2 regions of the Streptomyces sp. P3 genome follow, and region 2 is predicted to be linked to the other one. Evidence: riboswitches for the same ligand, from Rfam matches in the RefSeq annotation. Region 2 holds a riboswitch; the other holds the start of a gene.
What was found. A riboswitch is a leader RNA that binds a small molecule or an ion and turns the genes downstream of it on or off. The one in region 2 is predicted to bind S-adenosylmethionine.
Positions count from the first base shown of each region.

Region 1: linked by a shared signal. The riboswitch ahead of C6376_RS18360 (aminotransferase class V-fold PLP-dependent enzyme) and the one ahead of thrC (threonine synthase) in region 2 are both predicted to bind S-adenosylmethionine.

Region 1 is NZ_CP028369.1:4,093,540-4,103,675, reverse strand. It holds gene C6376_RS18395 (hypothetical protein) at 1-571, opposite strand, end outside; gene C6376_RS18390 (NlpC/P60 family protein) at 611-1,633, opposite strand; gene C6376_RS18385 (C40 family peptidase) at 1,833-2,867, opposite strand; gene C6376_RS18380 (NYN domain-containing protein) at 3,081-4,424, opposite strand; gene C6376_RS18375 (hypothetical protein) at 4,493-4,732, opposite strand; gene C6376_RS18370 (rhomboid family intramembrane serine protease) at 4,915-5,706, shown strand; gene C6376_RS18365 (Lrp/AsnC family transcriptional regulator) at 5,703-5,984, shown strand; gene C6376_RS18360 (aminotransferase class V-fold PLP-dependent enzyme) at 6,210-7,574, opposite strand; SAM riboswitch class IV at 7,755-7,871, opposite strand; gene trpD (anthranilate phosphoribosyltransferase) at 7,947-9,011, opposite strand; gene C6376_RS18350 (cytochrome bc complex cytochrome b subunit) at 9,159-10,136, opposite strand, start outside.
Region 2 is NZ_CP028369.1:2,575,872-2,586,007, reverse strand. It holds gene groL (chaperonin GroEL) at 1-1,464, opposite strand, end outside; gene C6376_RS11665 (cold-shock protein) at 1,843-2,049, opposite strand; gene C6376_RS11660 (MoaD/ThiS family protein) at 2,501-2,776, opposite strand; gene thrC (threonine synthase) at 2,884-4,182, opposite strand; SAM riboswitch class I at 4,201-4,356, opposite strand; gene C6376_RS11650 (glucosyl-3-phosphoglycerate synthase) at 4,522-5,466, shown strand; gene C6376_RS11645 (trehalose-6-phosphate synthase) at 5,583-6,998, shown strand; gene otsB (trehalose-phosphatase) at 7,080-7,946, opposite strand; gene C6376_RS11635 (DUF3263 domain-containing protein) at 7,976-8,233, opposite strand; gene C6376_RS11630 (extracellular solute-binding protein) at 8,305-9,501, opposite strand; gene C6376_RS11625 (ROK family protein) at 9,757-10,136, shown strand, end outside.

The DNA.
Region 1 (10,136 bases), 1.5 Mb from region 2:
CGGTGCCCCACGCCGCCGAGACCGCCGGGACCGCGTCGTCGGCGAGGCCGGCGAAGGCCCGCAACCGCTCGTCGGTCTGACCGACCCCCAGCACCAGGCTGTGGGCGCCCCGCACGACGTGCACCTCGCCCTGGTCCCAGAGCTGCTGGGGCGCCTTCCCGGCGGGCTTCTCCGAGGCCACCGACCACCGCCCGGAGCCGTCGCGGGCCAGACGCAGGCTGCGGCCCACGGTCACCGGCGCCCTGTCGTAGCCCGCCACCCGGTAGCTCAGCTCGGCCTCGGCGGTGGCCGCGTCCCCGGTGCGGTGCACCGCAGTCACCCGGTACGACCAGGCCGCCAGCGGCACGGCCCGCAGCGCGGCGTACCCGGTCGCGGTGCCGGTGGCCGCGTAGGCGCGCACGTCGTGGCCGAGGACCGCGGCGGCCCGCCGGTCGAGGACCCGCTGGACGTCGGCCCGCGCAACGTCCGGCCCGGCACGCCCGCCGCAGGCGACCAACCCGACGAGCAGCGGGGCCAGCAGCAGACAGAGCCCGCGCACCCCGGTGCCGCGCACCCGCCTTCGTCCGGCCATTCTCCCGATCGTACGGCGGCAGCGGCGCGCGGGACCCGGTCAGGGCCTGGTGACGGACGACACCGGCAGCATCCCGACCGGGTCGTAGCGCACCGGCGCGCCCGGGTAGGGGGCGTGGATGACCTGCCCGTTGCCGACGTACATGCCGACATGGCTGGCGTCCAAGCGGTAGGTGACGAGGTCGCCGGGCCGTGCCTGGGAGAGCGGCACCCGCCGTCCGGCGTGCGCCTGGGCCTGCGAGGTGCGCGGCAGCGAGACCCCGGCCTGCGCGTACGACCACTGCATGAGGCCCGAGCAGTCGAAGCCTGAGGGGCCGTTGGCGCCCCAGACGTACGGCTTGCCGAGCGCGGAGCGGGCGGCGGCCACGGCGGCGCCCGCCCGGCCCGGCACCCGGACGTCGCCGGTGAGGCCGGGCAGGCCGTCGCGGCCGGACCTCGAGGCCCGGTCGTAGGCGGCGCGTTCACCGGAGGGCAGCGAGTCGAGCAGCTGCCGGGCCCGGGCGAGCTTCTGCTCCACGGTCCGCTTGTGGCGGGCGACGGCCCCCCGGCTCTTCTCCCACTCGGCGAGCTTGCGGGCGGCCTCGGAGCGCTCCTGGGTGAGCTCGCGCAGCGCGTTCTGCAGGGTGCGCATCTCGGTGGCCTGGTGGGCGGTGACGCGGTCGAGGACGGACGCCTCGGCGAGGTATTCCTCGGGGTCGGCGGAGAACAGCAGCGCCAGCGAGGGGTCGAGTCCGCCGGAGCGGTACTGGGCGCCGGCCACCGAACCGAGCCGCTCCCGCATGCCGTTGACACGCTCCTGCTGTCGCGCGATGTGGTCCTGGGCCCGGCCGACCTGTTCGCGCAGGGTGTCGGCGTGCTCGTCGGCCTTGTTGTAGGCCTCGGTGGCCTTCTCGGACTCCGCGTAGAGACGGTCCACCTCGGCACGGGTGCCGTCGTGCGGCGCGGCCGCGGCCGGTACGGCTGAGACGGCGCCGAGTGCGGCGGCCGCGACGGACAGCACGCTCAGGGCGCCGCAGGCGCCCCGGTCGAACCCGGACTGTGCAAGGCGACGATGGGACCCCACGGGAAGCCGCGCTCCTTCCACCGGCGGACAGGGAAACGCGGCAGACAGTAGCCCCGCGACAGGGGGTCGGCCAAAGACCTCGGTGGGCACGCACAGTGACGCCCCGCCGCTGACGCAGGTCACCGGCGGGGCGTGGGGTCACTTGTCGTCGTCACGATTCGCCCGTTCGGGCGGCGTGGTGTCCTGATCTTGAGGACGATCAGATCCGGACGCCGAACTGGAACGGCATGTTGTTGATCGACTCGTAGCGCACGACGGTGCCGGTGCGCGGGGCGTGCAGCACCTGGCCGTTGCCCGCGTACAGGCCGACGTGGTGCTGGTCGCCGTAGAAGATGACCAGGTCGCCGACCTTGAGGCCGGACTGGCTGTAGATGCGCGTCCCGTCGTTGGCCTGGGCCTGCGAGGTGCGCGAGATGTGGACGCCGGCCTGGGCGTAGGCCCAGGACGTCAGACCCGAGCAGTCGTACGTGGCGGTGCCGGTGGCGCCGTACTCGTACGGCTTGCCGAGCTGGGTCTGGGCGGCCTGGAAGGCGGCCATGGCCCGGCCGGAGCCGGCCGGGGCGTCGCCGAGGTCGACCCGCTCGCCGGCGTCGCGGCTGGCGCGGGCGTCGGCGGCGGAGAGCGCGGCCTTCTCCTTGGCGGTCAGCGAGTTGAGGAGCTTCTGCGCCTCGGCCAGCTTCGCCTGGACTTCCTTCTTTTTCTTGCCCAGCTCGGTGCGGGTGGTGGCGAGGTCCTTGAGCTTGGAGGACGCCTCGCTGCGCTCCTGCGCGAGCTCGCGCTGCTTCTCCTGGATCTTCTTCAGCGCCTCGACCTGATGGCCGCTGAGCTGGTCGGCGGCGGACGCCTTGTCCAGGTAGTCGTCCGGGTTCGAGGAGAGGAGCAGCTGCAGGGACGGGTCGATGGAGCCGGTGCGGTACTGGGCCGCGGCCGCCAGACCCATGGAGTCGCGCAGCTCGTTGAGGTCGGCCTGACCGCGGGCGACGTTGTCCTGGATGGTGGAGATCTCCTTCTGGAACTTCTCCTGCTTCTCCTTGGCCCCGTTGAACTTCTCGGTGGCCTGCTCCGCCTCTTCGTAGAGCTTGTCGACCTTGCTCTTGACCTCGTCCTTGCTGAGCTTCTCACTCGGCGCCGCGTTGGCGGCCTGTGAGCTCAGCACGACGGCAGCGGCGGCTGCGGTGGTCAGCACGGTCACGCGTGCGCGACTCGGCTGCTTCGGTCGACGATGGGACGCCACGGAGACGGGCTCCTTCTTTTGAGTGATCACCCGTTTGGAGGTTCGATCACCAGACCTTAGTGACCTGGCCGTGATCAGTTCAAATCCCCCGGCGGAAAAAACCCATCACGCAACGCAGTTTTTTCACACAACTCACGTGCAGTGATGGACCCATTGACGCTATGTTGCGTGATGATTCCGCCAATTCGGTCATTGAGTCCGCAATTTCGACCTTCAGGACAGTCGCTTCAGAAGTACCGCGGAAGCCACCGGTCGGGCACCCGCCTTCGCGATCCCGTCGGCCACCTCGCGGTCGGTCGAGGCGACGATGACCGGCCGGCCGGGCGGCTCGGCCCGCACCAGCTGCCGGATCAGCTCGTCGGCCGTGACGCCCGGCTTGGAGAACAGCACCCGCACCCCGCGCGGCGGCGCGAGCAGCACCGGAGCGACGAGTTCGGCGCCGTCGAAGACACAGGTGACCTCGGCGCCGGTCTGCGCGGCGAGTTGCGAGAGCTGCCCCAGGAGCCGCAGCCGCTGCTTCTCCAACGGCATCTGCGGATAGCCGGTCTTGGTGACGTTGTAGCCGTCGACGACGAGATGCGCCTGCGGCAGCGCGAGCAACTGGTCGAGAATGGCCGGATCGTGCTCCGACAGGGCACGCGCGGCGATGTCCTTCGGGGTCATTCGTCCCGGTTCGACCGCGTCGACGGTCTCCGCCGGACGCACCGACACCGGCGGCAGCGCCAGCTCACGCCGCAGTCCCTGGGCCGCGTCGAGCACCGTGTCCAGCAGCAGCCGCACCCGCATGTCCTCGACGCTGCGCCCCTCGCGGGCCGCGCGCCGGGCGGCCTCCAGAGCGGCCTCAGTCTCACCCAGACGCGCCTTCAGCCGCCGTGACTCGCTCTCCGCGGCGGACACCTGGGTATGCCCCTCGGCGCGCACGGTCTCCATCTCGCCCTGCACCTTGCGCAGGGCGGCTTCTCCGCGCTTGACGTCGCTGAGGGCCGACCGCAGCTTGCGGTGCAGCGACTCCGTCTCCTTCTTCGCCGCGTCCAACTCGGCGCGCAGCCGCTCGGTGTCCGACCGGATCTGCTCACGCGCCCGCTCGAGCTCCTCACGCAGCCGCTCCAGTTCGGCGCGGCTCTCCTCGTCGGCCCGCTCGGCGTCGGCCCGCTGGGCCTCCTCGCCGGCCGACGTCACCAGCTTCACCCAGCCGACGGGCCGCAGAACGTAGGCCGCGGCCGCCACGTCGAGCGGGTCCGCGGCCGGGGTGGGCGAGCCGGAGTCGAGAGCGCCGGACAGTTCCGGCTGGGCCTCTCTGAGCTTCTCGGCGATGCGCTGCCTGAAGAGTGGATCGGTCTCCAGCGCGGCCGCCATCGCGTTGCCCGCGAACTTGGCACGCCGGTTGGGCGCGAAACGGGCGTACTGGCGCAACTGGGCGGGCAGTTCGCCGACGGTCAGTCCGCCGAAGCCGTCGGAGACGATCGTGACGACCCTGCGCCGCACGCCGTCCGGCAGCGGACGGTCGAGCATCTCGGCGGCGCCGTCGCCCGGCCCCCCGCCTGCGCTCTCCACCATCCGTCACACCCCAATACTGTGCGGGCCCTCCCCCGCTCTCGACCTCGCTCGAGCGGGGGGCGCCGTCGTCAGGAACCGGCGCCCGGCCGATCCACGAGTTCCACCTGGTCCACGGCATTGCACCAGCGACACCGCACCGACTCGATGGTCTCACTGACCACCTCGCGCTCCTCGACCTTCGGCTCGCCCGCGAGGTCCAGGTGCACGTACTCGACGACCTTCGACGAGCGCGTCACGTCGAACCGCGTGAGGTTGCCGCAGAGAGTGCAGCGCCACCGCGTGGCGGCGGTCGGCAGGGGAACCGTCATCGTGACTTTCCACTTCCTTCTGGTGTCGTGCTCGCTGTGCCGGGTCGGGCCGGAGGCTCCCCCGTGCGTGTGGCTCGTAACCCTACGGCCTGGCGGGTACCCGCCGCCCGTCCGTCCACGGCGGCCGCCCGGCGGCGAGGCGCTCCGGGTGCGTGCGTCCCGTTACGTCATGCTCTGTACCCATGATCAGCAACTGGAACGGGAACCGGACGCCCGGCAGAGCGATCCGGGCCCCCGCGGCGCCGGTGACCTACGGACTGATCGTCCTGTGCTGCCTGATCTTCCTGATCGGCCCCGCCTCGGGCCTCGATCCGGCGTACGGGACCGGTGACGAGCTGCTGGCCGCGCAACGGGCCTATTTCCGGCGCTGGGGCGTGGTGCCCGCCGAGCTCTTCGAGGGCGCGCCCCGGGCCGTCCTCACACCCGCGACCGCCCTCTTCGTCCACGGCAGCTGGGTGCACCTGCTGGGCAACATGCTCTTCCTCTACGTCTTCGGGGCGATGACCGAGGACCGGATGGGCCGCGTCGAGTTCACACTCTTCACCGTCGGCTGCGGCTACCTGGCCCTGCTGGGCTACGCCGCCGCGAACGCCGGGTCGTCGCAGTCCCTGGTCGGCGCCTCCGGGGGGATCTCCGCGGTGCTCGGCGCGTTCCTGTACCTGTTCCCCCGGGCGCGGGTCACCAGTCTTCTTCCCTTCCTGTTCTTCCTGCCGCTGCGATTCCCGGCGTGGGTCGTGCTGCCCTTCTGGGCGGCCCTGCAGTGGGCGGCGGCGGGACAGGCGTCCCAGGGCCCGGGGGTGGCCTACCTGGCGCACCTGATGGGCTTTGGCCTCGGGCTCGTCTACGCGTGGGCCCGTTTCGGGAACAGGAAGGGTCCGACCGGACGCCCGGGAAGGGCGGCGGCGGGCGACGGGCGGGCGGCTAGAGTGAAGGCCGCCCCAGCTCCGGCCTCCGAGGGAGAGAACCAGCCGTGATCACCGCGATCGTCCTCATCAAGACCAGCGTGGACCGGATCCCCGAGATCGCCGAGCGGATCGCCTCGCTGGAGTCCGTGAGCGAGGTCTTCTCCGTGACGGGGACCTACGACCTCATCGCGATGGTCCGCGTGAAGCAGCACGAGGACCTCGCCGAGGTCATCCCGGGCAGCATCAGCAAGATCCCCGGGGTCGAGGGGACGGACACCCACGTCGCGTTCCGCACCTACTCGCAGCACGACCTCGAGGCCGCGTTCGCCATCGGCCTGGACTCGTAGGGGGCGGGCTCGGTGGGGCGGGGCGGGAGCTGTCCAGCTCCCCGCGCCCCCGAGAGGGCGTCCCCGACCCGGGCCGCGCAGGTGCCGTCTCCCCCAGTGCACGGGTGCGGGGCATCCGCGAGCCCCGTACGAGTGCGGTTCCGGTGAGGCCGGGCGCGCCGTTCCCCGCGCCCCTGAGGCAGTGGCGGCGGCCCCGGGTGCGCGGGGCCGTCGTCCGCAGGGGGGTCAGTCCACTGCCGGGACGCAGCGGCCGTCCTCCGTGCGGTACCGCCACTTCGCCCCCTCGGTCACCAGCTCGCGGACCGCGGTCACGAAGCGCTCGACGTGCTCGTCGGGGGTGCCCGCGCCGAAGCTCACCCGGATGGCGTTGAGGGACTTCTCACCCGGGGCGGCCTCCGGAGCCCCGCACTCGCCCTGCGCCTCGGGAGCGCCGCCCAGGAGGGTGCGGACCAGGGGGTGGGCGCAGAAGAGGCCGTCGCGGACGCCGATGCCGTACTCGGCGGACAGGGCCGCGGCGAAGTGGGAGCTGTTCCAGCCCTCGACGACGAAGGAGATCACGCCGACGCGCGGGGCGTCGTCGCCGAAGAGCGACAGGATCCGGACCTCCGGGACCTCCGCGAGCCCGGTGCGCACCCTCGCGATCAGGTGCTGCTCGCGTGCGACCAGGGCGTCGAAGCCGGCCTCGGTGAGGGCCTTGCAGGCGGACGCGATGGAGTAGGCGCCGATCACGTTCGGAGAGCCGGCCTCGTGGCGGGCCTCGTTCTCGTGCCACTCCACGTCCACTCCCCCGTCCTCGCGCCGGGCGACCTTGCGGCTGGCGCCGCCGCCAGCGAGGTACGGGTCCGCCGCGACCAGCCAGTCCGCGCGGCCGGCCAGCACGCCGGAGCCGAAGGGGGCGTACAGCTTGTGGCCGGAGAAGGCGATCCAGTCGACGTCGAGGCCCTGCACCGACACCGGGTGGTGCGGGGCCAGCTGGGCGGCGTCCAGGACGATCCGGGCGCCGTGGGCGTGCGCCGCCGCCGCCAGCTCGCGCACCGGCCACAGCTCGCCGGTGACGTTCGAGGCGCCGGTGACGCAGACCAGCGCCGGGCCGTGCGGGTCCCGGGCGGCGAGGGCCCGCTCCAGGGTCTGCACGGCCCGGCCCGGGGTGCGCGGGGCGTCGAGACAGGTGACCCGGGCGTCCTGCCACGGCAGCAGGGACGCGTGGTGCTCGGTCTCGAAGACGAAGACCTGGCAGCCGGCGGGCAGGGCGCGTGCCAGCAGGTTGAGGGAGTCCGTCGTCGAGCGGGTGAAGACCAGCTGGTCGTCGGGGCGGCAGCCGAGGAACTCCGCGACGGTCCTGCGGGCGTTCTCGAAGAGGTCCGTGGAGAGCTGGGAGAGGTAGCCGGCGCCGCGGTGCACGCTGCCGTAGTACGGGGCGTAGGCGGCGACGTCGTCCCAGACGCGCTGGAGGGCGGGGGCGCTGGCGGCGTAGTCGAGGGCCGCGTAGGCGACCTCGCCGCCGGTGACGAGCGGGACGGTGACATTCCTGCCCAGAACGTCCAGCGGGGCACAAACGGGGCGGGCGACGGCAGCGGTGGAGACGGACATGGCGAACTCCCGTGAGAGGAAAGGGGGAACCGCCGTGCGAGCGGCGCGGCTCGAGCACGGGGAAGGGTGGGAAAGGGTGTGCGGAGGCGGGGCTCGACGCCCTAGCGCATTCGCTTGCTCACAGGAGACTCCCTCGAACGACCCAGGACCCCTGGCGTTCTCACTCGAAAGAGTGCGAGGGATCCGCGCTTGCCGTGGACCTCGTTGCCCACAGCCTGGTCTTCACCCGGGGCACCCCGCCACGGACGGAGGGTTGCCGGACAGTCGGCCGGGGCCTCATGACTGTCACTCATGACCTGATACAGGAACCTACGCGAGCCGATCACGGTCCCGCAACCCGTGTCCGGATGGCGGGACCGCGTCTCACGGACGTCAGGCGTTGCTGGCGGCCACCCAGCGCTCCAGGGCCCGCTTGGCCGCCCCGGAGTCGAGCGACTCCGCCGCCCGTGCCATGCCGGCCCGGATCTCCTCGGCCAGCGTCCCGCCGCCCGGCTCGAGCGCCACGAGCGCCGCCGCCGAGTTCAGCACCACGGCGTCGCGCACCGGGCCGCGCTCGCCCTCCAGCAGACGGCGGGCGACCTCCGCGTTGTACGAGGGGTCCCCGCCGCGCAGGGCCTCCACCGGGACCAGGTCGAGGCCGACGTCGCGCGGGTCGAAGGTCTCCTCGGTGACCTTGCCGTCGCGCACCACCCAGACCCGGGAGGTGGCCGTCGTGGTCAGCTCGTCGAGGCCGTCGTCGCCCCGGAAGACCAGGGAGGAGTTGCCGCGTTCGGCGAAGACGCCCGCGACGACCGGTGCCATGAGCGGATCGGCGACGCCGACGGCCTGCGCCCGCACCTTGGCGGGGTTGGTCAGCGGGCCGAGGATGTTGAACACCGTGCGGATGCCCAACTGGCCGCGCGCGGCGCCGACATGACGCAGCGCCGGATGGAACTTGATCGCGAAGCAGAAGGTGATCCCGGCCTCCTGCGCGACCTCGGCCACCCGGCGCGGGGTCAGCTCCAGGTTGACGCCGAGCTTCTCCAGGACGTCCGAGGCACCGGACGCGGAGGACGCGGCCCGGTTGCCGTGCTTGACGACCGTGGCGCCCGCGCCGGCCACGACGATCGCCGACATCGTGGAGATGTTGACCGTCTTCGCGCCGTCGCCGCCCGTGCCGACGATGTCGACGGTCGGTCCCGGCACCTCGATCAGGTTGGCGTGCTCGTACATCGCCCGGACCAGGCCGTTGATCTCCTCGACGGTCTCGCCCTTGGCCCGCAGCGCCACCACGAACCCGGCGATCTGCGCGTCGGTCGCCTCGCCGCGCATGATCCGGTCCAGCGCCCAGAACGTGGCGTCCGCGCCCTGGTCGCGGCCGTACAGCAGACCGTTCAGCACCTCGGGCCAGGAACGGCCCGCCGCGGTGTCGCCTCCAGCGGGGGTCACAGCGCTCATCAGCCGCTCCTGGGTGTCGTACGGATCTTCCGTGGGTTGCCGTGGAAGACGTGTGTGCCCACCCTATCCAGCCGACGGGCACGGCAAAGGGCCCCGTCCGACAACCGGACGGGGCCCTTTCACCGCGGCGTGGCGACGCCTCAGCGATCAGTGGTGGCCGTGGCCGCTCGTGATCTCCTTGTACTCCTCGACGGTGGGCTTCGGGATCTGCTGGTCCTCGCCGAAGTACGCTCCGCTGATCTTGGCGCGGAGCTTCTCCTTGCCCGTCACCTTGCGCTCGACGCCGTTGTCGTCGACCGTGGCGCCGATCGCGGCCGGCTCGTACTGCTCGTGCGCCGTGAGCGTGTGCAGCTGATCCTGGCTGAGCGGCTCGTGGATCTCGATGAACTCACCGTGCGGGAGGCGCTTGATGGTGCCGGTCTCCCGGCCGTGCAGCACCTTGTCCTTGTCGCGGCGCTGCAGACCGAGGCAGATCCGCTTGGTGAGGATGTACGCGATGACCGGTCCGACGAAGAAGAAGATCCGGACGAACCAGGTGATCGCGTTGATCGACAGGTGGAAGTGGGTGGCCCACAGGTCGTTGCCACCGCCGACCAGCGTGATCATGTACATCGTGACCCAGGCGACGCCGAGTGCCGTACGGGTCGGCGCGTTGCGCGGGCGGTCCAGGATGTGGTGCTCGCGCTTGTCGCCGGTGATCCAGGACTCGATGAACGGGTAGAGCGCCAGCGCCGCGAGGACGACGCCGAACAGGACCAGCGGGATGAACACGCCCAGGACGAGCGTGTGACCCCAGAGGTTGATCTCCCAGCCCGGCATGAAGCGGATCAGACCCTCGGCGAAGCCCATGTACCAGTCGGGCTGGGCGCCGGTCGACACCTGGTCCGGACGGTAGGGGCCCATCGCCCAGATCGGGTTGATCTGCGCGATGGCCGCGATGACCGCGATGACGCCGAAGACCAGGAAGAAGAAGCCTCCGGCCTTGGCCATGTACACGGGCAGCAGCGGCATGCCGACGACGTTCTTGTTGCTCTTCCCGGGGCCCGCGAACTGCGTGTGCTTGTGGTAGAAGACCAGGATCAGGTGGCCCACCATGAGGCCCAGCATGATGCCGGGCAGCAGCAG
Region 2 (10,136 bases):
CTCGGCGATCATGTCGACGTACTCACCGGTCGCGGCGTTCAGGCCGTGGCCGACCTGGAGGTTGCGGACCTTCTCCACGACGACGCCACCCTCGAGACCACCGTTGACGGCGATCTGCTTGAGCGGGGCCTCGAGCGCGATGCGCACGGCGTTGGCACCGGTCGCCTCGTCACCCTCGAGCTCCAGCTTCTCGAAGACGGCGGAGGCCTGGATGAGCGCCACGCCACCACCGGCGACGATGCCCTCCTCGACGGCGGCCTTCGCGTTGCGGACGGCGTCCTCGATGCGGTGCTTGCGCTCCTTGAGCTCCACCTCGGTGGCGGCGCCGGCCTTGATGACCGCGACACCGCCGGCGAGCTTCGCCAGGCGCTCCTGCAGCTTCTCGCGGTCGTAGTCCGAGTCGCTGTTCTCGATCTCGGCGCGGATCTGGTTGACCCGGCCCGCGACCTGGTCCGAGTCACCGGCACCGTCGACGATGGTCGTCTCGTCCTTGGTGATGACGACCTTGCGGGCCTTGCCGAGCAGGTCGAGGGTCGTGTTCTCGAGCTTGAGGCCGACCTCCTCGGAGATGACCTCGCCGCCGGTGAGGATGGCGATGTCGTTCAGCATCGCCTTGCGGCGGTCGCCGAAGCCCGGGGCCTTGACCGCGACGGACTTGAAGGTGCCGCGGATCTTGTTGACGACCAGGGTCGACAGGGCCTCGCCCTCGACGTCCTCGGCGATGATCAGCAGCGGCTTGCCGCCCTGCATGACCTTCTCGAGGAGCGGGAGCAGGTCCTTGACGTTGGCGATCTTGGAGTTCGCGATCAGGATGTACGGGTCGTCGAGGACGGCCTCCATACGCTCCATGTCGGTGGCGAAGTACGCCGAGATGTAGCCCTTGTCGAAGCGCATGCCCTCGGTGAGCTCGAGCTCCAGACCGAAGGTCTGCGACTCCTCGACCGTGATGACGCCTTCCTTGCCGACCTTGTCCATCGCCTCGGCGATGAGCTCGCCGATCTGGGTGTCGGCGGCGGAGATGGAGGCCGTGGAGGCGATCTGCTCCTTGGTCTCGACATCCTTCGCCTGCTCGAGCAGGGCGCCGGAGACGGCCTCGACGGCCTTCTCGATGCCGCGCTTGAGAGCCATCGGGTTGGCGCCGGCGGCTACGTTGCGCAGGCCTTCCTTGACGAGGGCCTGGGCGAGGACGGTCGCGGTGGTCGTGCCGTCACCGGCGACGTCGTCCGTCTTCTTCGCGACTTCCTTGACCAGCTCGGCGCCGATCTTCTCGTACGGGTCCTCGAGCTCGATCTCCTTGGCGATGGAGACACCATCGTTGGTGATCGTGGGGGCGCCCCACTTCTTCTCGAGGACGACGTTGCGGCCCTTGGGGCCGAGCGTCACCTTGACGGCGTCCGCGAGCTGGTTCATGCCGCGCTCGAGGCCGCGCCGCGCCTCCTCGTCGAACGCGATGATCTTGGCCATGTGAAGTGGTCCCTCCAGGACTGGGGGTGATTCCTTCGGACCGCGCCCGCGCCCGCGACGGACGGCTCGCCGGCCGTGTGGTTCCTTGCCCCACCTGGCCTGCGGGCCTCACCGACCCGGTCCTTCGTTGTCACTCTCACCTTCAGAGTGCTAACGCCAATGATTAGCACTCGCCCCTGCCGAGTGCAAGCGCCTCGGGACGATCCGCAGGTGAACAGGGGGCGTCCGGGCCCGCCGCGCGCCCGTCGGCCGGGGGTCGGGGAGGTCGCCACCCGGGGTCGCGCCCCGCACCGGGGCATGCCGAAGGGCTCGTGCCCCGGGAGGCGCGAGCCCTTCGAAGATGAAACAGAAGAACGACGCTGTCAGTCGGCGCGTGCTTCAGCCGGTCGCGAGCCGGACCATGTCCGCCTGCGGCCCTTTCTGGCCCTGCGAGATCTCGAAATCGACCCGCTGACCCTCTTCCAGGGTGCGGTAGCCGTCCATCTGAATCGCGCTGTAGTGGACGAATACATCCGCACCACCGTCGACCGCGATGAAGCCGTACCCCTTCTCCGCGTTGAACCACTTGACGGTGCCCTGAGCCATGCCTAACTCCCCTATTACTGGCCCTTGCACAGATCCACACTTCGTGGATCCGGGTCAGACCTCACCCCCCAGTTGGTTGGGGGCGTGCGCCGGAACGCGTCGACCGCGGCTGAATGTATCTGCCCAACTGCCGTCTGCAACAGGTCAGTCGGACGAGAATTCTGGACGTGCGAGATCCGGAATGTGGCGCAAATTCGCCAGAATGCAGGGCAAGTCGGGCCCTGCAAAAGCCACAAATGCCGCAAATGCAGCACACACTTTGGCTGCTTCTTGTCGGGCACGGGCGGAAATAAAAGGCTCCGGAACCGGTGATCAGGACCGGGTTCCCCAACTGTACCGCGCTCAACCACACTGAATTGCCCCCTCCGCTTCTATCGCGGAGAGAGCAATTGCATGAACTCTCGGTAATCGCTGTTACCGACGGTTACTACCGGCGGGTACTGAACATCGGTCAGCCACCTGCGACGGCCGGAATGATCGAGATGCCGGCACCGGCCGGAGTCGCCGTTTCGAGACCCTGCTCGAAACGGACGTCGTCGTCGTTGACGTACACGTTGACGAACCGGCGCAGCTTGCCCTGGTCGTCCAGGACGCGCGCGGCGATGCCGGTGTGGTTCTTCTCCAGGTCGGAGATGACCTCGCCGAGGGTCGCGCCCTCGGCCGGGACCTCGGCCCGGCCGCCGGTGTAGGTGCGCAGGATGGTCGGGATGCGAACGGTGACGCTCATGGTGTGTGATCTCCGGTCAGGTAGTCGGCCTCAGGGGCGCGGGAAACTGCGCGACCAGCCCCAACCGGCCCGCAGCGCGCGTACGGTCTCCTAGCGGAGCGCCCCGCTCATGATGCGAGGCCAGCCTCTCGGAAAGAGTCCAGGTTCGGGCGGATGGTCGCGGTGAGTCCGGTGCCGGCCACCGCGTCCAGGGTCTTCAGGCCGTCGCCGGTGTTCAGGACGACGGTGGTCTTCGTCGGGTCGAGCAGACCGTTGTCGATCAACTTCTTCGTCACGCCCACGGTCACGCCGCCGGCCGTCTCCGCGAAGATGCCCTCGGTGCGCCCCAGCAGCTTGATCGCGTCGACGACCTGCTCGTCGTTCACGTCCTCCACCGCGCCGCCGGTCCGCCGCGCGATGTCGAGGACGTACGGACCGTCCGCCGGGTTGCCGATGGCCAGCGACTTGGCGATGGTGTTCGGCTTCTGGGGCCGGACCACGTCGTGTCCCGCCTTGTAGGCGACGGACACCGGGGAGCAGCCCTCCGCCTGCGCGCCGAAGATCTTGTACGGCCTGTCCTCGACCAGCCCGAGCTTGATCAGCTCCTGCAGACCCTTGTCGATCTTCGTGAGCTGGGAGCCGGACGCGATGGGCACCACCAGCTGGTCGGGCAGCCGCCAGCCGAGCTGCTCGCAGATCTCGTACGCCAGCGTCTTCGAACCCTCGGCGTAGTAGGGCCGCAGGTTGACGTTGACGAAGCCCCAGCCCTCGCCCGCCGGGTCGCCGATGAGCTCGGAGCAGAAGCGGTTGACGTCGTCGTAGTTGCCCTCGATGCCGACGAGCTCGCCGCCGTAGATCGCGGCCATGACGACCTTGCCCTGCTCCAGGTCGTGCGGGATGAACACGCACGAGCGGAAGCCGGCGCGGGCCGCGGCGGCGCCCACGGCGCCGGCCAGGTTGCCGGTGGAGGAGCAGGAGAGCGTGGTGAAGCCGAACGCGCGGGCGGCCTCGATGGCCTGGGCGACGACCCGGTCCTTGAAGGAGTGGGTCGGGTTGCCGGAGTCGTCCTTGACGAAGAGCTTCCCGGCGTCGACGCCCAGCTCGCGGGCGAGGTTGTCGGCCTGTACGAGCTTGGTCCAGCCGGGGTTGATGTTCGGCTTGTCGGCCACGTCCGCCGGGACGGGCAGCAGCGGCGCGTAGCGCCAGATGTTCGCGGGTCCCGCCTCGATGCGCTTGCGCAGCTCCTCCGTGTCGTAGGAGGAGAAGTCGTACGCGATCTCGAGCGGGCCGAAACACTCCTCGCACGCGAAGACCGGACCGAGGGGGACGCGGTGGCCGCACTCGCGGCAGCTCAACGCGGTGGCCGGACCGAGGTCGACAGCGGAGGTCGTAGAGTCCGTGGTGCTTGCAACAGTCTGCGCAGCCATGTGAGGCGAGGCCCTTTCTCCTCATCTTCCTCACGACGCACTTCGCCGTGAGACGGATTTGGCACCTTCCCGAGCCGGGAGCCTCGCTGAACGATCAACACTGATCTACGAGAACCGACTGGAGGGTTGCCGGGGCTTCATCGGGCCGTGTCCCTCTGCCCCTCTGGATGAGCGGTATTCGGTTGTTGATCTGTGGGCGCCGATGACCCTGACATGCGATGGTCACCCGCGTTGTCCAAGACTGTAACCGAAGGCCAGGACAGTTGAGATAGTCGTCCGAACCGCGAGATGGATCACACAGGACCGTACTCGCCGAGAGAACGCAGAGGAGCCGCCGACGTGCTGGAAGAAGTGGAGCGCTGGCTGAGCACCCGTTCCTGGTCCCTGACGGACCGCCCACTGCACCGGATTCTCGCCGCGAAACAGCGCACGGGCCAGTCGGTGAGCGTCGTGCTGCCCGCGCTCGACGAGGAGGAGACGGTCGGCGAGATCGTCGCCGTGATCCGTCACGACCTCATGCAGCAGGTCCCGCTCGTCGACGAGATCGTCGTCGTCGACTCCGGATCGACCGACCGCACCTCCGAGGTCGCCGCGGCGGCGGGCGCGCGCGTCGTCCACCGCGACGAGATACTCCCCCGCATCCCGGCCGTGCCCGGCAAGGGCGAGGTGCTGTGGCGCTCGCTGCTGGTCACCCGCGGGGACGTGGTCTGCTTCGTCGACGCCGACCTGCGCGAGTTCTCCTCGGACTTCGTCTCGGGGATCGTCGGCCCGCTGCTCACCGATCCGGACGTGGACCTGGTCAAGGCCATGTACGACCGCCCGCTGGGCGGCGCGGCCGGTCAGGGCGGGCGGGTCACCGAGCTGATGGCCCGCCCCCTGCTCAACATGCACTGGCCGCAGCTCGCCGGGTTCGTGCAGCCGCTCGGCGGCGAGTACGCGGCCCGCCGGAGCCTGCTGGAGCAGCTGCCCTTCCCGGTGGGCTACGGCGTGGAGCTGGGCATGCTGGTCGACGCCCTGCACCTGGTGGGCCTCGGTGCCCTCGCCCAGGTCGACGTCGGCGTGCGCAAGCACCGCCACCAGGACGGCCAGGCCCTGGGCCGGATGGCGGCGGCGATCTACCGCACCGCCCAGCTGCGGCTGGCCCGCGGCCATCTCGTCCGCCCCGCCCTCACCCAGTTCGAGCGCGGCCCCGACGGCTTCGAGCCGCACACCCACTCCGTGGACACGGAGGAGCGACCGCCGATGACGGACATCGCGGAGTACGCGCGCCGCAGGGTGGCCTGACCGCGTACCCGGCCGCCGCGACAGGGCGCCGGCGGCGGCGACACGGCCGGACACGGCCCCGCCGCCCGGCGCGGCCGCACGTTTGAGTGTTTACAGAGCGGGCTAGGTTGAGGCTTATGGCTTCCACGCACGACACGTCTGCCGCCCGGGGTGCCGAGGTACTGGTCGCGTCCAACCGCGGTCCGGTCTCCTACGAGGTGCGCGAGGACGGCTCGCTGCACACGAAACGCGGCGGCGGCGGACTGGTCTCCGGTCTGTCGGCCATCGGCCCCGACGCGGGTGCGCTCTGGGTGTGCTCGGCCCTCTCCGACGGCGACCGCGAGGCGGTCCGGCGCGGGGTCGGCGAGGAGGGCGTGCGTATGCTGCCCGTCCCGGCCGACGTGCACGCCGACGCGTACAACGGCATCGCCAACTCGGTGCTGTGGTTCGTCCACCACCTGCTGTACCAGACCCCGCTGGAGCCGGTCTTCGACGCGGAGTTCCGCCGCCAGTGGGCCGCGTACGAAACATACAACCGGGCCTTCGCCGAGGCGCTCGCCGAGGAGGCGGCGGACGGCGCGGCCGTGCTGGTCCAGGACTACCACCTGTGTCTCGTCCCCGGCATGCTCCGCGAGCTGCGCCCCGACCTGCGGATCGGGCACTTCTCCCACACGCCGTGGGCTCCCCCGGACTACTTCGCGCTGCTCCCCCGGGACATCCGCGCACAGCTGCTGCGGGGCATGCTCGGCGCGGACCGGCTGGGCTTCCTCACCCGGCGCTGGGCGGACGCCTTCACCGCGTGCTGCGAGCAGTCCACCGGGGGCCTGGGCGGCACCGAGGTCGGTGTGCACGGGCTCGGCGCGGACGCCGACTTCCTGCGCGAGCGCTCGCACCGGCCGGACGTCGAGGAACGCATGGCGTCCCTCCGTGCGGAGATCGGCGAGGGACGCAAGGCGATCGTCCGCGTCGACCGCACCGAGCTGTCCAAGAACATCGTGCGCGGCCTCCTGGCCTACCGGCAGCTGCTCGACGACCACCCGGAGTGGCGCGAACGGGTCGTCCACGTGGCCTTCGCCTACCCCTCCCGCCAGGACCTCACCGTCTACCGGGACTACATGGCCGAGGTGCGGCGCCTGACGGACGAGATCAACACCGGCTACGGCACGCCCGGCTGGACCCCGGTGCTGCTGAACCTCGAGGACGACTTCGCCCGCTCCCTCGCCGCCTACCGCCTCGCGGACGTCGCGCTGGTCAACCCGATCCGCGACGGCATGAACCTGGTCGCCAAGGAGGTCCCGGTCGTCTCCGACGAGGGCTGCGCGCTGGTGCTGTCCCGGGAGGCGGGCGCGTACTGGGAGCTGCGCGAGGACGCGATCACGGTGAACCCGTACGACGTCCTGGAGACCGCCCGCGCCCTGCACGAGGCGCTGTCCATGCCGCCGGGCGAGCGGGCCGAGCGCACGAAGCGGCTGTCCGCCGCGGCGACCGCGCTGCCCCCGGCCCGCTGGTTCCTGGACCAGCTGAACGCCCTGCGCGCGACGCAGCCGGGCTGAGCGGCCGACTGCGGGCCGGGGCGGGCCGCCGACGGCATGCCCCGGCCCGTACGCGGGCTCGCCCGCCCGGCCGTACGCGGCTCAGCCGAGCCGTGCCGCCAGCTGCCGCAGCAGCCGTACGACCCCGGCGGGCCCGTCGACGACCAGGTCCGCGCGCTCGGCCAGTTCGCCGACCTCCGCGCTGCCACTGCACACCAGCAGTCCGGGGACGCCGTCGGCGCGCAGTTTCTCGACGGCCGCGAAGGCGGGGAGGTCGCCGAGGTCGTCGCCGGCGTAGAGCACCGAGCGGGCGCCCGTCTCGCGGACGTGGTCCAGCAGGGCCACGCCCTTGTCCATGCCCGGCGGCCGCAGCTCCAGGACCATGCGGCCGGGCTCGACGATCAGACCGTGCCGGGTCGCGAGAGCGGTGAGGGGTCCGCGCAGGGCGTCGAAGGCGGCCCGGGGGTCGTCGGCGCGGCGGGTGTGCACGGCGACGGCCCGGCCGCCCTTCTCCTCGATCCAGACGCCGGGCCGGTCCCCGGCGGCCGCGAGGACCTGCGGAAGCCCGGCACGGACGGCGGCCACGCCGGGGTGCGGTTCGGGGGCGCTGAGGGCGCCGGTTCGGGCGTCCCAGCGCTCGGCGCCGTAGTGGCCGAGCACGGTGAGCCGGCCCAGCCCCTCGACCCCGGCGAATCCGCCGTGCCGTACGGCGACCTCGGCGGGCCGCCCGGTGACGACGGCCACGCCGGCCACCTTCGGGGCGAGCTCGGCGAGCGCGGGGACGGCGTCGGGGTGCGCCCGGGCGTCCTGCGGGTTCTCGACGATCGGGGCGAGGGTGCCGTCGAAGTCGAGGGCGACGAGGGCGGCCGACGGGCGGCCGACGATCGCGTCGAGCGCCGCGCGGCCCGCCGGGGTGACCGGAACGGGAAGGGGGCCGGGTGCCGTGGAGTGCGTCTCTGGGGTGCCCATACAGGGACGATAACCAGCGAGCGCCGCCGCTAACGTTCCGTCCGTCTCGCTTCTCGTACTCTGCGCAGCCGGTTCACCGTGACCGGGTCGTGGGCCAGCGCGCGGGGGTCGTCGAGGAGGGCGTTGAGGAGCTGGTAGTAGCGCACGGGCGCCAGGTCCAGTTCCTCGCGTATCGCGCGTTCTTTCGCGCCGGGGCCGGGGAACCCGCGCCGTTCGAGGGCGAGGATGCCGCGCTCCCGCACGCCCAGCCCGTCCTCTTCCGCCCGCCGTTCCCGGCCCGCCTCCATGCCCACCCCGCTGCCCGCCTCCGTGCCCGACTCCATGACCCGCACGGTAACGCCCGCCGCTGACATCCGGCTCATTCGCCGGCGGCGCTCTCCAGCGTCGTCGCGGTCGTCTGCAGGCCGCCGAGCACGTCGGCGGGGCTGCCGTTCGCGGTCACGGCCTGGCCGATCCGCTTCTTGATCTGCGCGCTGACCCTGGCCCACGAGGTCCGCCCGACGGGGTAGCTCTCCGACAGCGGCAGCTCCGCGAGGAACGGCTTGAGGTCGGCGTCCTCCTTGGCCGCGCCCATGACCAGGGACGCGGAGGTGGTGACCGGCAGCAGGTCGTACTCGTGGGAGAAGTCCAGCACGTTCTCCTTGCTGTAGACGAAGTCGAGGAAGTCGCCGATCTCGTCGCCGTGCCCGCCCCGCTTGAAGGCGGTCATCCAGTCCGCGACGCCCAGGGAGGTCTTGCTGGGGCCGTCGAGGCCGGGCATCGGCACCATGCCGAACTCGACGCCCTTGGCCGCGGCCGTCTTCATCAGCGAGGGATGCCCGTTGAGCATGCCCACGTCGCCGGCGGCGAAGGCCGCGAACGCCGTGGCCCGGTTCAGCCTGCCCGGCGCGACCGGCCCGGTCAGGCCCTTGCCGACCAGGTCGGTCTTCAGCCAGTCGAGGGTCTCGACGTTCTCGGCGGAGTCGAAGCTGTAGCTGCTGACCGTCTGGGTGTAGCCGCCCCGCCCGCTGAGCAGCCACTGCAGGGTCTCGGCCTGCGCCTCCTCGGGGCCGAGGGGCAGCGCGTAGGGGTACTTCACGCCGTCCTTCTTGAGCGCCCGCGCGTCCTTCGCGAGCTCGGCCCAGGTGGTGGGCGCGCTGATGCCGGCCTCGGCGAAGAGGGTCTTGTTGTAGAACAGCAACCGGGTGGAGGAGGCGAACGGCATGCCGTACTGCACGCCGCGCACCTGGCCCGCCCGCGCGAGCTGGGGCGCGAAGTCCGCCTCGACGGGGATGGAGAGCACGTCGCCCGCCTTGTACAGCAGGTCGTCCGCCGCGTAGTCGGCGTAGGCGCCGATCTGGGCCATGTCGGGGGCGTCGCCCGCGTCGACCATGGCCTTGACCTTCGCGTCGACGTCGTTCCAGGAGTACACGCTGACGTCGACGGTGACGCCCGGGTGGTCCTTCTCGTACGCGGCGACGAGCCCGTCCCAGTACTTCTTCGAGCTGTTGGCGCTGCTGTCGCCGTAGTCGGCGGCGACGAGTCTGAGAGTGACGTCGCCGGAACCCGAGGCCAGTCCTCAGCCGGTGAGGACCGCGGCCAGGCCGAGGGCGGTCACCCCCGCCACGGTCGCCGTGATCGTTGCTGACTTCCGTGCCCGCCGCTGCACCGCACTGCTCCCAACTGATTGCTCATACCAATGGACCGATATTCGGATCAAGGTCTACACCACCCATGCGGACCGGACCTCTCCGGCCCCGGGTCCGGCACGCTACCCCCACAACCAGAAGTGGACTAGACCTCTCGCGGGTACTCGGTCCACACTGTCCCCGTGAGACATGTCATCGCCCTCGATGTGGGCGGCACCGGGATGAAGGCCGCCCTGATCGGCGCTGGGGGTCCCCCCTCCGGGGGAGGCACACTGCTGCACCGGGCCCTGCGGACCACCGGCCGCGAGCGCGGACCCGACGCCGTGGTCGCCGGCATCCTGGAGTTCGCCGCCGACCTGCGCGAGCACGGCGCCCGGGAGTACGGCGAGCCCGCCGCCGCGGCCGGCGTCGCCGTGCCCGGCATCGTCGACGAGACCGGCGGCGTCGCCGTCTACTCGGCCAACCTGGGCTGGCGGGACGTCCCGCTGCGCGCCCTGCTCGCCGAACGCCTCGGCGTCCCGGTCGCCCTCGGCCACGACGTGCGCGCCGGCGGTCTCGCCGA